DNA from 3 places in the Limosilactobacillus urinaemulieris genome. Region 2 is predicted to be linked to each of the others. Evidence: riboswitches for the same ligand, from Rfam matches in the RefSeq annotation. Region 2 holds a riboswitch; each other region holds the start of a gene.
What was found. Region 2 has a riboswitch for thiamine pyrophosphate ahead of cytX (putative hydroxymethylpyrimidine transporter CytX). Riboswitches for the same ligand answer to the same signal wherever they lie in the genome.
Positions count from the first base shown of each region.

Region 1: linked by a shared signal. The riboswitch ahead of thiM (hydroxyethylthiazole kinase) and the one ahead of cytX (putative hydroxymethylpyrimidine transporter CytX) in region 2 are both predicted to bind thiamine pyrophosphate.
Region 3: linked by a shared signal. The riboswitch ahead of MR181_RS03120 (ECF transporter S component) and the one ahead of cytX (putative hydroxymethylpyrimidine transporter CytX) in region 2 are both predicted to bind thiamine pyrophosphate.

Region 1 covers NZ_CAKOBX010000010.1:80,528-84,711, forward strand. The annotation lists gene thiD (bifunctional hydroxymethylpyrimidine kinase/phosphomethylpyrimidine kinase) at 1-719, opposite strand, end outside; gene thiM (hydroxyethylthiazole kinase) at 741-1,520, opposite strand; TPP riboswitch at 1,582-1,687, opposite strand; gene MR181_RS07850 (patatin-like phospholipase family protein) at 1,723-2,577, opposite strand; gene MR181_RS08870 (LysR family transcriptional regulator) at 2,642-2,983, opposite strand; gene MR181_RS08875 (hypothetical protein) at 2,950-3,093, opposite strand; gene MR181_RS08880 (LysR family transcriptional regulator) at 3,158-3,526, opposite strand; gene MR181_RS07870 (flavodoxin family protein) at 3,623-4,099, shown strand.
Region 2 covers NZ_CAKOBX010000009.1:93,146-97,329, reverse strand. The annotation lists gene cytX (putative hydroxymethylpyrimidine transporter CytX) at 206-1,381, opposite strand; TPP riboswitch at 1,463-1,570, opposite strand; gene MR181_RS07445 (hydroxymethylglutaryl-CoA synthase) at 1,586-2,746, opposite strand; gene MR181_RS07440 (ribonuclease H family protein) at 2,746-3,426, opposite strand; gene MR181_RS07435 (dipeptide epimerase) at 3,531-4,184, opposite strand, start outside.
Region 3 covers NZ_CAKOBX010000003.1:108,161-112,344, reverse strand. The annotation lists gene MR181_RS03125 (ABC transporter ATP-binding protein) at 1-1,126, opposite strand, end outside; gene MR181_RS03120 (ECF transporter S component) at 1,132-1,689, opposite strand; TPP riboswitch at 1,751-1,840, opposite strand; gene MR181_RS03115 (nucleoside hydrolase) at 1,893-2,849, opposite strand; gene MR181_RS03110 (NAD(P)/FAD-dependent oxidoreductase) at 2,970-3,962, shown strand.

The sequences.
Region 1 (4,184 bases), on a different contig from region 2:
TTTCCAATTTTAAGGGCATCTTCCATTGATTTGCCCTTAGCGAGTTCAGCTGTGATACAAGAAGAAATAGTATCACCAGTACCATGAGTATTCTGAGTTTGTTTCCGCTTGGCAGTCATCCAAAATGAGTGACCATCAGCTAATAATACAAAGTCGTTAGCTTCATCATCACTTGAAAAGTGACCACCCTTAACCAGAACGTTCTTGGCTCCCATTGATTGGAGATGGTGTCCGGCAGCTTCCATTTCAGCTTCTGTTGTGATCTGCATTTGTGTTAGTTCTTCAGCTTCTGGAAGATTGGGGGTAACTAAATCAGCAAGCGGTAGTAACTGGTCTCGAACTACGCTAATTGCGTCATCACTTAAAAGTTTAGCACCTCCTTTAGCGATCATCACGGGATCTACCGTTAATGGGCCAAAATCATACTGTTTCAAGTTTTTTACGACCGTTTTTACCCGCAGTGGATCAGCTAACATTCCTGTTTTGCAAGCCCGGATCTTAAAATCAGCAGCTAGGGAGGCAAATTGCTCGTCAATTAATTTTGGTGGCATTGCTAAGGCATCTTGAACACCGAGAGTATTTTGTGCCGTGACCGCAACAACAACCATTGTGGCAAAGACACCGCGCATTTGCATTGTCTTAAAGTCAGCAGAAATTCCGGCACCACCGCCAGAATCAGTACCGGCAATTGTTAGAGCCTGGGGAAAGTCATTTGTCATTATTAGGAACTCCTTTATTATTTATAATACTGAGAGAACTTCGCTTGAATTAAGTGTTGCTAGTTCATCTCGGAATTTGACTTGCCATTGACCAAAACCGCTTGACTCTCTAGCAGCCTTAACTCCAGCGGCAGAAAAGACCTTGGTTGCGGTACAAGCGGCTGCATAATAATCTTTACTTATGCTGAGATAAGCAGCAATGACACTAGAAAGAACATCGCCACTACCCACGTTAGTCACGAAATAACTAGTAGAAAGTTGATTAATAAAAGTATTATTGCCATCCGTTATGATATCAGTTTGACCAGTAAGAACGACAATACAATGGTATTCTTGAGCGACCGTGTTAGCGATCTTGTGAAGATCAGCTTGGCCATTTCCGCTGTCAATTCCACGTGAATGCCAGTTAATATTCGCTAAAGCAGCAATTTCGCCAGCGTTACCGCGAATAACAGTAAATCGATAATTATGTAATAGTTGTTTCGCAAAAGCTAACCGGTAATGACTAGCACCAATTGCAACCGGATCAAGAACTATTGGTTTCTGATTATGATTAGCTTTTAAAACGGCAATAACCTCATCCTTTTGCTTGTCGTCGATCGTTCCCAAATTAATCGTAATAGCATCGGCTAATTCTACCATTTCTAAAGATTCTTGAGGTGCGATAGACATAATTGGGGAAGCACCAATCGCACTCAACCCATCGGCAACCTTATCTGGCGTTACCATATTGGCGATTGTTAATACTACCGGATTTTGCTGACGAAGTTGTTCTAATAGTTTTAGTTGTAATTTAGTCAAAATCTCACGTCCTAAAAAAGGAGCTACTAGTTAATCGTTAACTAACAGCTCCATTATTTTATATATTGAGTTAGCATTTTCCTTCGCAAGTACTAGCTTAACAGGTTCAAGGGTCCGTATATCTTAATACATCTCAGTCTGGCAAACAGACACCCCTAATGCTGTTCATTAACATACCATTATAATAACATAGAAACCGCTTTTAAGCATTAAGGTAGTCAATTAAACTTGGCAACAGTTGTCGAGCTTCTTGACGCCCAGTTTCGTATAGCTTCCGGATCTTTTTAACGTTACTTTCAACCCGGCTAACCTTGACTGGGTGCTGAGGAGCAATATTAAAGACTTGGCCTGTTCTTCTGAGATGTTCGATCTGAGCGACTTGTTGATTATAGACCTCTGGACGAAGGATTCCAGCTTCAGCAAACTGGGGATAGTCTTTGAAATAACGGCGGTACAATTGGCAAACTGGTCGACTTGAAGGTTTCTTTCGGTAACTAACATCACGAGTACGGATCACAACAATTTTATCGTAACCCTGTTCCTGGGCGACATCAAAGGGAATTGAATCGGCAATTCCGCCATCAAGACAAAGACCATCAGGAGTCGGGGCGGGATCCATCATAAATGGCATTGAGCAAGAAGCAATTAATACTTGAGTCAGTTTCTCACCCGTTAAGTCTGTAAAAAGTGCTTTTTTTCCATCCTGAAGCCTAGTAGCAACAGCCGTGAAGTGTGAAGCTGACCTGATATAGGCTCGTTCATCAAAGTTATGCCATGAAAGGCCATGATCCTCAAATAGGTAGTTCATGTTGATCACTTGACGTTTGAAAAGACGCGTCATTGAAATATAGTTGCGATCATGACGGTGATCAATATTAATATTTGCTGCTCGACCATATTGCTTTGCTACGAAGTTGACACCATTCAACGAGCCGGCAGAAACGCCAATTACACTACTAAATTCAATGTGATTAGCGAGGAACGTGTCACAGACGCCAGCGGTATATTGTCCTCTAAAAGCGCCACCTTCAAGAACTAGCGCTGCGTTATATAGCATTGATTTCACTCCTTAGAATGTTGATAATTTATTGTAAGTCGTTTATCCCATCAATTTCAATCTTTCAAGAATTTTCAGCTTGATCAGCAAATTCTTGAAGAAATTTTTCCATTACGGGAGTAACGACGGTGTTTTTGCGCCATGCAAGAACGTGACCAGTGTCTTTATGTGGCGAAAAGGGGATAAATGTCAGTTCGGGATCATGGAATGAATTAACGATCCCTTGAATTCCCAGCATATAATAATTTCCGGCTTTTAGCAGTTCATAGGCGTTACTTGGTAAGTTATTTGTCGCCATGATATTTAACTTTGTTTGGTCTAATTTTAAAACATCACTAATTTCATCACGAACAATATTCCGGGTCGGAATAATTAGTGGTAGTTTATAAAGATCACTTTTGGTAATCGAATGTTTTTTGCTAGTTGATCAGATCTTTTGGTAATTAATCCCCACTGCTCATGAACTGGTAAAACAATAAAGTTATACTTAGCAGCCTCGACTGGTTCAATCAACACAGCAAAATCTTCTAAACCGGAATCCAAGCGCTGACGAAGCAGATCACCGTTACCATCGTAAAGGTTAAAGCTTACCTTTGGATATTTTTTTCTGAAAGTTACTAATAATTTTCATTACGAATTTTGAAACCTTTGAAACAACACAACCGATATTAAGAACACCAGTCAATTCTTCCTTGGCGTTTTGAAGTTCCTGTTTTGTTTGGGTAAGTAAAGAAAGGATCGTAGACGCACGCTGTTGGAAAAGAATTCCTTCGCTAGTAAGTTCAATTCGGCGCTGCTTACGATCAAATAAAGTTACGCCGAGTTCTTTTTCAAGATCGATCATTTGTCGGGAAAGCGTTGGCTGAGTAACGTGAAGTTGTTGTGCGGCATGGGTAATATTATTCGTTTGTGCTACAGTTAAGAAGTATTTAATTACTCTCGTATCCATAATGGGAGTTCCTCGATTCAAATAGTGAATAGATAACACTATTTTAAGCTAAAATTTAAATAACACAAATTAATTCTCCTGAAAGGAAGGATAAAGATGGCACGAAATGTCTTAATTCTTTACTATTCACAGTTTGATAACACTGCTAAATTAGCTAGCGCAATTCATCGGCAAACTGGAGCTGATATTCTCCGTCTCCAAGTCCCTCAAGGATACTTTCCTGATGATATGGAAGAAACGGATCAAATTTTTAAAGCCGATAATCGGAATGATCGACTTCCACAAATTATCACCGAATTACCGGAACTAGACTACTACGATACCATTCTGGTTGGCGGACCAGTTTGGGATGGTAAGGTTTCTTCACCGATTGTTAGCCTTTTGAGAAGGATGAATGATTATCAGGGAAAGGTAGTTCCGTTTAGTACTGGTTGGAGTGATCCGGGTAATTATCAAGCTGATTTTGTTGCCCACGCTGGTAAGCTGAAAATTGCTGATGGCTATCACGTTTTAACTCATGCAACCCCTAAATACAGTCCAAGTTCGTTAGCGTCATGGCTTCGAAAATTATAATTCAATTTTTGAATGGTTCGTCACTAATAATAAGTATTATACATATCAATTCTTTCCTTGTAAGCTAAAAGTAACCAAAATGAGT
Region 2 (4,184 bases):
TGTCCTTTTTGTGTACAAAAAAACTGGCATTGATTTTTTATCAATACCAGAAAGTGTATACCCAAAATAACCCGACCTCTTCACTGTTTTAAAGGTAATACTGCACAGTAGCTGGCTAGCAGTTCAAATACTGATAGATCAGCATTTGATCAACCCCTAGTAGGCTAGCTTCGCGTCGACGAGGGTGGAAGACGAACTAGACAAGCTAGTTCTGCCCCACACTGCCCCACTCCCTTTTCCGATCGGCAAGCCATACTAAAAACATCACAATCAAAATATCAGGCAACGTATTTCCTACGGGAAGATCTACTAACATCAAGCAGCGGTATACTATAAAACCAACTAGCCATAAGGCAAAATGATTCCAACTAATCCAACGATCCTTATTGTTAAGGCGAAGAACAAATCGATCCATAATCTGAATCGCAATCATTGGAGTAAAGACTGAGCTAATGATGTAAAGAAAGTTACTAAAATTATCCATCGGCAAAATAATTGCACCAGCACTTCCAATAACGGTTACAATAATCGCCGTTAAACGTGAAGACCACTTAACCTTTAATGTTTGTGCAGAGACTCCTGCAGAATAGGCATCCATAAACGTTGTAGTGACTGTTGACAGGAGGACAATAATCAGGCCACTAATCCCAACGCCAGCACTAACCATTATTTTAGCAATATCTGTCTGCCCGGTTAATAAGGTTGCGCCAAGGCCGACAATTGCCATCCAACAGCTAATGACACCATAAGTGATTGCACTAACTCCACTCGCTTGGATCGGGTTTTGGGCAACCGAAGTATAATCGGAAATTAAGGGAAGCCAGGATAGGGGCATCGAAACGGCTAATTCTAATCCTTGTCCAAATGATAATGCCCCTAAATGATTATTTACATGTGGTTCAGCAAAGATTAAATAGCATAACCAAACCGTCAAAAGTAATAAAGCAGTTAAGGCAACGGTGTTCAGCCATTTTAAGCGACGAATCCCGATAATTAACCACACTATGATTAGGAATCCAATCAATCCGCACCATAGTGACCGGCCCAATTTCCAAAGACCATTAGCCGCTAGCGAACCATCATAAATCATGATTCCCGTCCAGCCGATCAATTGTAAAACATTTAGACTAGCAAAAAAGATTCCACCAAATTGGCCAAAACTGATTTTTACCGATTCCATCGCACTAATCCGCAACTGGCCACCGATTATTCCAGCAAGGAACAGCAACCCACAGCCAATCAAATGACCTAAGATAATGGCCACTATTCCCTTGGTCATCCCTAATGGTGCTAAGTAAGTTCCTGTCAGGATCTCCGCAATTGATATTCCCGCGCCGCACCAAATCATTCCATTTTCTACTAGTGATGTCTTATGTTGCATCAGTTCCACCATCCTTTTATTGATTAGCGAAACTTGATCTTGATAAAGAAAAATCGACTAGGCACCTACCTGATCGATTTTAAAATTCTTAACTGAATTCCCTCCGTTGGCATTATCCAAATCAGGTCCCATGGGTCGAAGATCACATCTTCCTCTCAGCCTGTTATACAAGCTCCCCGTTTGTGTTAATTATATTGTAACATTTTATTTCTTTTCCTGATAAATCCGTTTGTGTTCTTTTTGACCCTTTAATATAAACGGTGCTGGATCTGATTGCCAATCTAATTCAACATCGTCCGGGTTCATCCCCAGCTGTGAGTTGAACTGCTTCTCATATTCAGCAATTGAAACCTGATGACGATTTGCTAGATCATCCTTAACGTCACTCAGGTATTTTTCAAAGTGAGGCTGAAGAATTCCACTGTAGAATTCACCTTCTGCTCCAGAACCGTAACTAAAAAGACCAATCCGGTCCCCAGGATTAACCTGACCATTTTGCAACAATGACATTACTCCAAGGTAAAGTGAACCCGTATAGAGGTTTCCTACCTCACGACAGTACTTTTGACTTGCGGTCAGCTGCTCACGCATTTTGTCAGCAACCGGTGATTGATTGTCCTTAAGGAGTGCCTCCAGTGCCTTCTTCCCCATCTTGGTAAATGGCAAGTGGAAAGTTAAGGCAGCAAAATCATCCAGTTGTCGTCCAGTCATTTGCTGATAGCGTTGCCAGCACTGAAGGAAAAAGTCAACGTAAACATTAGTCGAGTATTTGCCATCCACATGTGCTTCAGTTGCGTAAAGTGGCCGCCAAAAGTCCATAACATCCTTTGTATATGAAACCGTAGTATCCTCAAGAGCCAAGATATGAGGAGCAGCAGAAATCAACATTGCAACTGCCCCAGCCCCTTGGGTAACCTCACCAGGTGTTTTTAACCCATAACGAGCAATATCAGCTGCAATTACTAGGACTGTCGACTGGGGACTCATTGCGACTAACCCTTTAGCAAACTGAATCCCTGCTGTTGCTGAATAACAGGCTTCCTTTAGTTCAACTGCACGGGTAAAATCATCCAGTCCCAAAAGATGTTTGATATAAATGGCACTTGCCTTGGAATTATCAATCCCTGATTCAGTAGCTACGATCACGGTGGAAAGATGTCTTTTATCATCTTTGGATAAAAGCTTCTTGGCAGCCGTTGCTCCTAAAGTAACAATATCTTGGGTTGGCGGAACAACTGCCTGTCGATCCTGACCAATTCCAATTGTGTACTTATCAGGTTCATCCCCCCGTTTACGAGCTAGTTCGCGTAAATCAATATACTCATCAGTAGTTGCAAATGCCATCTTATCAATTCCAATTTTCATTATTCTTCCCCCATTTGATCCATTGTTTGGTTTAATAAGTGATCAACAACAATATTTCCTTGGTTATTTGCGTGTCCCTTGGTCCATTGAAAATGTAACTGTTTAAACTGTGGTAGTAATTGAATAACCTCTTGCCACAACTCACGATTAGCAACCGGCGAACCAGCGCTTGTTTTCCATCCCCGGCGTTGCCAACCGTTTAGCCAATTTTTCATGATCGGATCCAAGACATAGTGTGAGTCAAGAACTGCAATAATTGGTTCCTCTTGCTTCCGGTTCTTTACTAAAATCTGGAGAGCATTCCGGAGTGCCATTAATTCCATCCGGTTATTCGTCGCGCCAAATTCACCACCAGTCTTGGTAAATTGCTGACCGTCTTTACTGATCAACAATGCCCAAGCCGCTTTATCTGTTTGCTTAACGTGCTGCCCCGGCTTATTACCGTGATTGCGTGAACCACCATCTGTATACAGGTAAATGATATTTGGATCATTTAGCTTACCATCATGATCTTTTGTTTGACTTTTATCATCGCCAGCAAGCCATTCTCTAGCTAACGACTTACTGGAAAAGCTCTTATACACCGCACCCGGATAACCATTAATTTCTTGCTGACATTCTGACCAGGTAAGGTAAATTCCTGGGTGCCGTCCTTTCCTAACTGCATATACTTTACTCATATCCACCCTCGAAAAAAAAGTAATATATTAATTATAACGAATTTAGTCGTAATGTGGAAAATGAAAAATCCCAGCATCATAAAATAATACCAGGAAATTTAAAATTACGCGTGCCATAAATGAATTCCAACCCGTTTCAAGTCACCCAGATCGAGATCATTCTTTATCATATAAACCGAATCAAGATCAATAAAGTGAACATTAGTATGAGCATTAGCAAAAGCTGCTGCAGCGGCAATGCTTTCAGGAGCCTCAATCATACTGCCAACTATGCACGGGATTCCTGCACTTTCACATAACTGATTAATCTTAGTTGCTTCGTAGATTCCGCCACACTTCATTAACTTAATGTTAACATAATCTGCTGCTCCAGCTTTGATTACCCGTAAGGCATCCGCTGGTGTAAATACACTCTCATCTAGCATTAGCGGAATGGTTGATTGCTGACGGAGCAGCGCTAACTCACGTAACTGATTTGCCGGTAGTGGTTGCTCAATAAAATCAAGGTTTAGATTTGCGTCAGCTAGTATGTTGAAAGCTCGCAAGGCTTGCTTATAACTCCACCCTTGATTAACATCAAGGCGTAATGCTACATCTGAGCCAACAGCTTGAGCAATCTGCTTAACACTCTCCACATCCTCATCAATGGAATGATCGCCAAGTTTAATCTTTAATGCAGTAAACCCACGTTGAACCGTCTTCTTTGCCTGCTCCACCATTTCAGCTGGCTTACCGATACTAATAGTATAGTCAGTCGC
Region 3 (4,184 bases), on a different contig from region 2:
GTGAATAAATAATTCTTTGACTAATGTCAGGTAAACCGACCATTGCTAAAAGCTCTTTTGTCGTTTTTTGAGTTAAAAACGGATTACGACCGTTCTTGATGCTTAACATTAATTCTTCACTGACAGTAACGTTTAAGAACTGCTGATTAGTTTCTTGGAAAATTAGACCAACTTTAGAATAATATTTCCCGGGGAATATTTTTTTGATATTTTGCCCCTTATACGTTATTTCTCCCTGATAAGGAGTTAGTTTAGCGATTGACTTAAGGAAAGTTGACTTTCCCGCACCGCTAGACCCAGTTAATAAGGTAACCTTATTCTGAATGATATTAAAGCTGGTAGGGTTAATAAGGGGAGTTTGATTACGACTTACGGCATAGTCTTTTAATTTCATGACGACATTGGCAGTTAGTGGCGGTATCTTGGTGATGAGATTGGTACTATGTTGGTGATCAGCATTGTTTAACAGTGTCGAGCTATCATGAGGTGAAAGCAGTGAGGCTTCAGAATTGTGAAACTGGACAACAAGCTGACTAAATTTTTGGTAATTGTGGAGATCATGATCGCTGATAATGATCGTTGTACCCTTTTCATTTTGCAGTTGGGTTAGCTTTTGAAGGAGAAACTGCCGGTTAGCTTCATCAATACTTGAAAAAGGTTCGTCTAGTAAAATAATCTCTGCCTTCATTGCAATTGTAATTGCCAACGCAACCCGCTGTAGTTGACCGCCAGAAAGGGTAGTTAGTTTCTGCTGGGCGAGCTTTTCTAAGCCGACAAAAGTTAACGCACTTTTTACCTGTTTATTGATCTCTTCGTGGGGAACTTGAAGATTTTCTAGGGTAAATTCTAATTCATGTTGTGGCGTATCCATTGTGAATTGCATTGCCGGATCTTGAAAGAGCATTCCAACTCGTTGTCCGTGGGGAATGGCGACTTTTCCTGAACACTTGCCACCATATTTTGGAAGTAAGCCAGCAATCACTTTTAGCAGGGTTGTTTTTCCGCTACCAACGGGTCCACTAAAGATGATTGAAGTATGAAGTGGTAACTCAAGGGAGACATCGTTAAGAATTGGCTGATCACCGTCATATGAGAATGTCAGGTGTTGAATAGCGATTGATTCCATTTATTTTACCTCGGAAGGACGTGACTTCTGTTTAACAGGTTAATAATGAGCTTAACGAGAACACCGGTGAAGAAAAACATTGATAACCAGCGAACAATTAACATCACAATTAACATTGAAAATGGGAAATGGCTGTAACCATTCCGGAACCAGTCCCAAACAAATGTCAGGATCGTGGTAGTGGTTGCGGAGAGAAGCAAGGTCACCCAATTGTATATTTTATAAAGCGTTAAGGTAAAACCAAGCTCAGTCCCGGCCCCTTGAACCAGTCCCGAGAGCAGAGTGGTTACGCCCCATTGATCACCAAGGAGCATCTCCACAACGGCACTGAGAAATTCACCGAGAAATGAGGCACCGGGAAGTCGGAGCATAAAACCAGCTAACGGGCCAGCCATACACCAAATGCCTAATGTAATATCGTTAGCCATTGGCCCATAGCCAAAGGGAGTCAGGGCAATTGTTAAGCCGTTATAAAGCAGACCGGTTGCTAAGTAGATCACTCCAAAAACGATTCCGATGATTGCTAAGAGAATAATATCCTTTAAGTGAAATTGATGAAACATAATAATTCCTTTCTTGGGGAAAGAAAAAGAACCGTGACAAAAATGTCATGGTCCCTTAAATGGTTGATTGAAAACGCGCTTCCTTCGCTAGCATTATCTAGACAGGTTCAATGGGTCTAATCTCAGCCAAGTGGCACCCCAGACATATAAATTTCTTTTGTTGTTATCATCATACAACAAAAACAGGTTCTTCGACAGTTAATTTAGTGATTAGCTAAAAGATTAATCAGGTGGTTCATAAAGACAGGGACAAATCGTTCTTGGTTAACGTTAATTGCCACCTTGACATTTGGGTGGCGAGCATTCAGCCGTGCTTTATCGCCGATTGTTCGGGCATAGTTGTGCTTGTTAGTAATAACCTTCATTGGCAGGGCAAGAGTGGTTACAAATGATGGGTCAATTGCCACACCAACTGCCAGTGGATCGTGAATTGCGCAGCCGTGCTTATCAATTCCTAACCGGTAATAGGCGTCAATGTAGAAGTCAGTAAGGTCAGCATAGGCAGTGCCAGCTGGTGTTCCCAAATTGCGCCACTGTTGAGTTTCTTTTTTTGTGAGAAGGGTCCGTAAAGTAACGTCAAGACCAACCATTGTAATTGGTAATGGACTAGTAAAGACCTCATTAGCTGCTTCAGCATCTTGATTGATATTTGCCTCAGCAACATCGCTAACGTTTCCTTCAACTGTCAGCGCCCCGCCCATTAGAGTAACGTTACCGATTAATTGGCTGATCTGTGGATCGCGATGTAGTGCAGCAGCAAGATTCGTCAATGGACCGGTAGGAACGATAATGAGGTCTTTATTATATTGATGGGTTGCTTCAATAATAAAGTCGACACCATCTTTAGGTTGAACTCGGTGGGATGGTTTGGGAAGTGAAATATCACCAATCCCGTTGCTTCCATGGATCTCCTTACTAACCTGCATGACTGTAAAATGGTCAGTAGTGCTTGAATGGCTAAGTCCCTTAAAAACGGGGACATCTTGGCCGAGTAATTCAAGAAGCTGTAATGAGTTTTTAGCGGTTTGCTCTAGCAAGTTATTACCATAAGAGGCGACAACCCCGATTAGGTCAATGTTTGGGTCAGCAATTGCATATGCAAGAGCTAACGCATCATCAACCCCCGTATCTAGATCTAAGATCATTTTTTTGGTGGCCATGATATTTTCCTCCAGTTAGTTATTTATGTTAATAATAGCTAAATGATAGCGGCCCCGCAATTTTAATTTCAGTGAAAATCAATTACAATAAGAAAAAAGAACAGAGAGGAGCCATTACGAATGGCAAAAATGTATGACATTACAATTATTGGTGGCGGCCCCGCAGGAATGTTTGCGGCCTTTTATTGTGGACTCCATGAATTAAATGCCCAATTGATCGAAAGCCTACCTCAACTTGGTGGCCAAGTTAATGCCCTCTATCCGGAAAAACAAATCTGGGACGTTGCAGGACTTCCAGGAGTTACGGGGCACGAATTAATAAGTCAGCTCCAAAAGCAACTTGCTGTAGCTCCGGTCGACCAGTTTACGGATGAGACCGTTGAGGATGTTGTAAAGGAAGCAGACGGAACGTTTACGGTTAAGAGTGCAGGTCGCATTTCGCATTCCCGCGCGATTGTGATCGCATTAGGAAATGGTGCATTTAAGCCCCGAAAGTTAGCTCTTGATGGGGCGGATGAAATTGAGGGACACCAGCTTCACTACTTTGTTACTCATCGCGATGACTTTACTGACAAACGAGTAGCGGTTCTGGGTGGCGGTAATTCAGCCATTGACATTGCATTAATGCTTGAACCCGTAGCTAAACAGGTTTCACTAGTTCACCGTCGAGATCAGTTCCGGGGAATGGAACATTCTGTTGCGCTCTTAAAGAAGTCAAGCGTGGATTTGGTTACACCATTTTTGCCGAAGGGACTTCGAGTGGAGGACGATCAATCCGTTACGTTGAAATTAAAGAAGATGCGGAGCGATGAAATGGCAAGTCTGAACGTTGATCGGCTTGTGGTTAACTATGGGTTTACGTCAAACAATGCGGCACTTGATCAATGGTCGCTTAATTTAGCCGCTGAGCGAAACCTGATTAAGGTTGATTCAACGATGCAGACAAATATTGAAAATGTTTATGCGATTGGGGATGGGATTACCTATCCTGGGAAGACCGCACTAATTGCAACTGCTTTTGGTGAAGCGCCGACCGCAATTACGGCTCTTGCCAAGAAACTTTACCCGACTAAACGGTTAGCAACTCACAGTTCATCAATGAAGATTGGTTAATTTCTGCGATTAGACTCTGTAAGTTTAGAAAATGTTGAAAAATAAAGACAGGGAAAAACATTTTGTTTTTCCCTGTCCCGCAATTTTAGAGGCGTTAAAATAGGTCAAGAAGTAATTTGAAAAGGTAACAGATGTTTAGAATAATCCAAAATTTAAAGAAGATCCCCCATGTGATGATTGCTAATTGAAAATGGCAAAGATCATAGATGATCACGAGAGAAA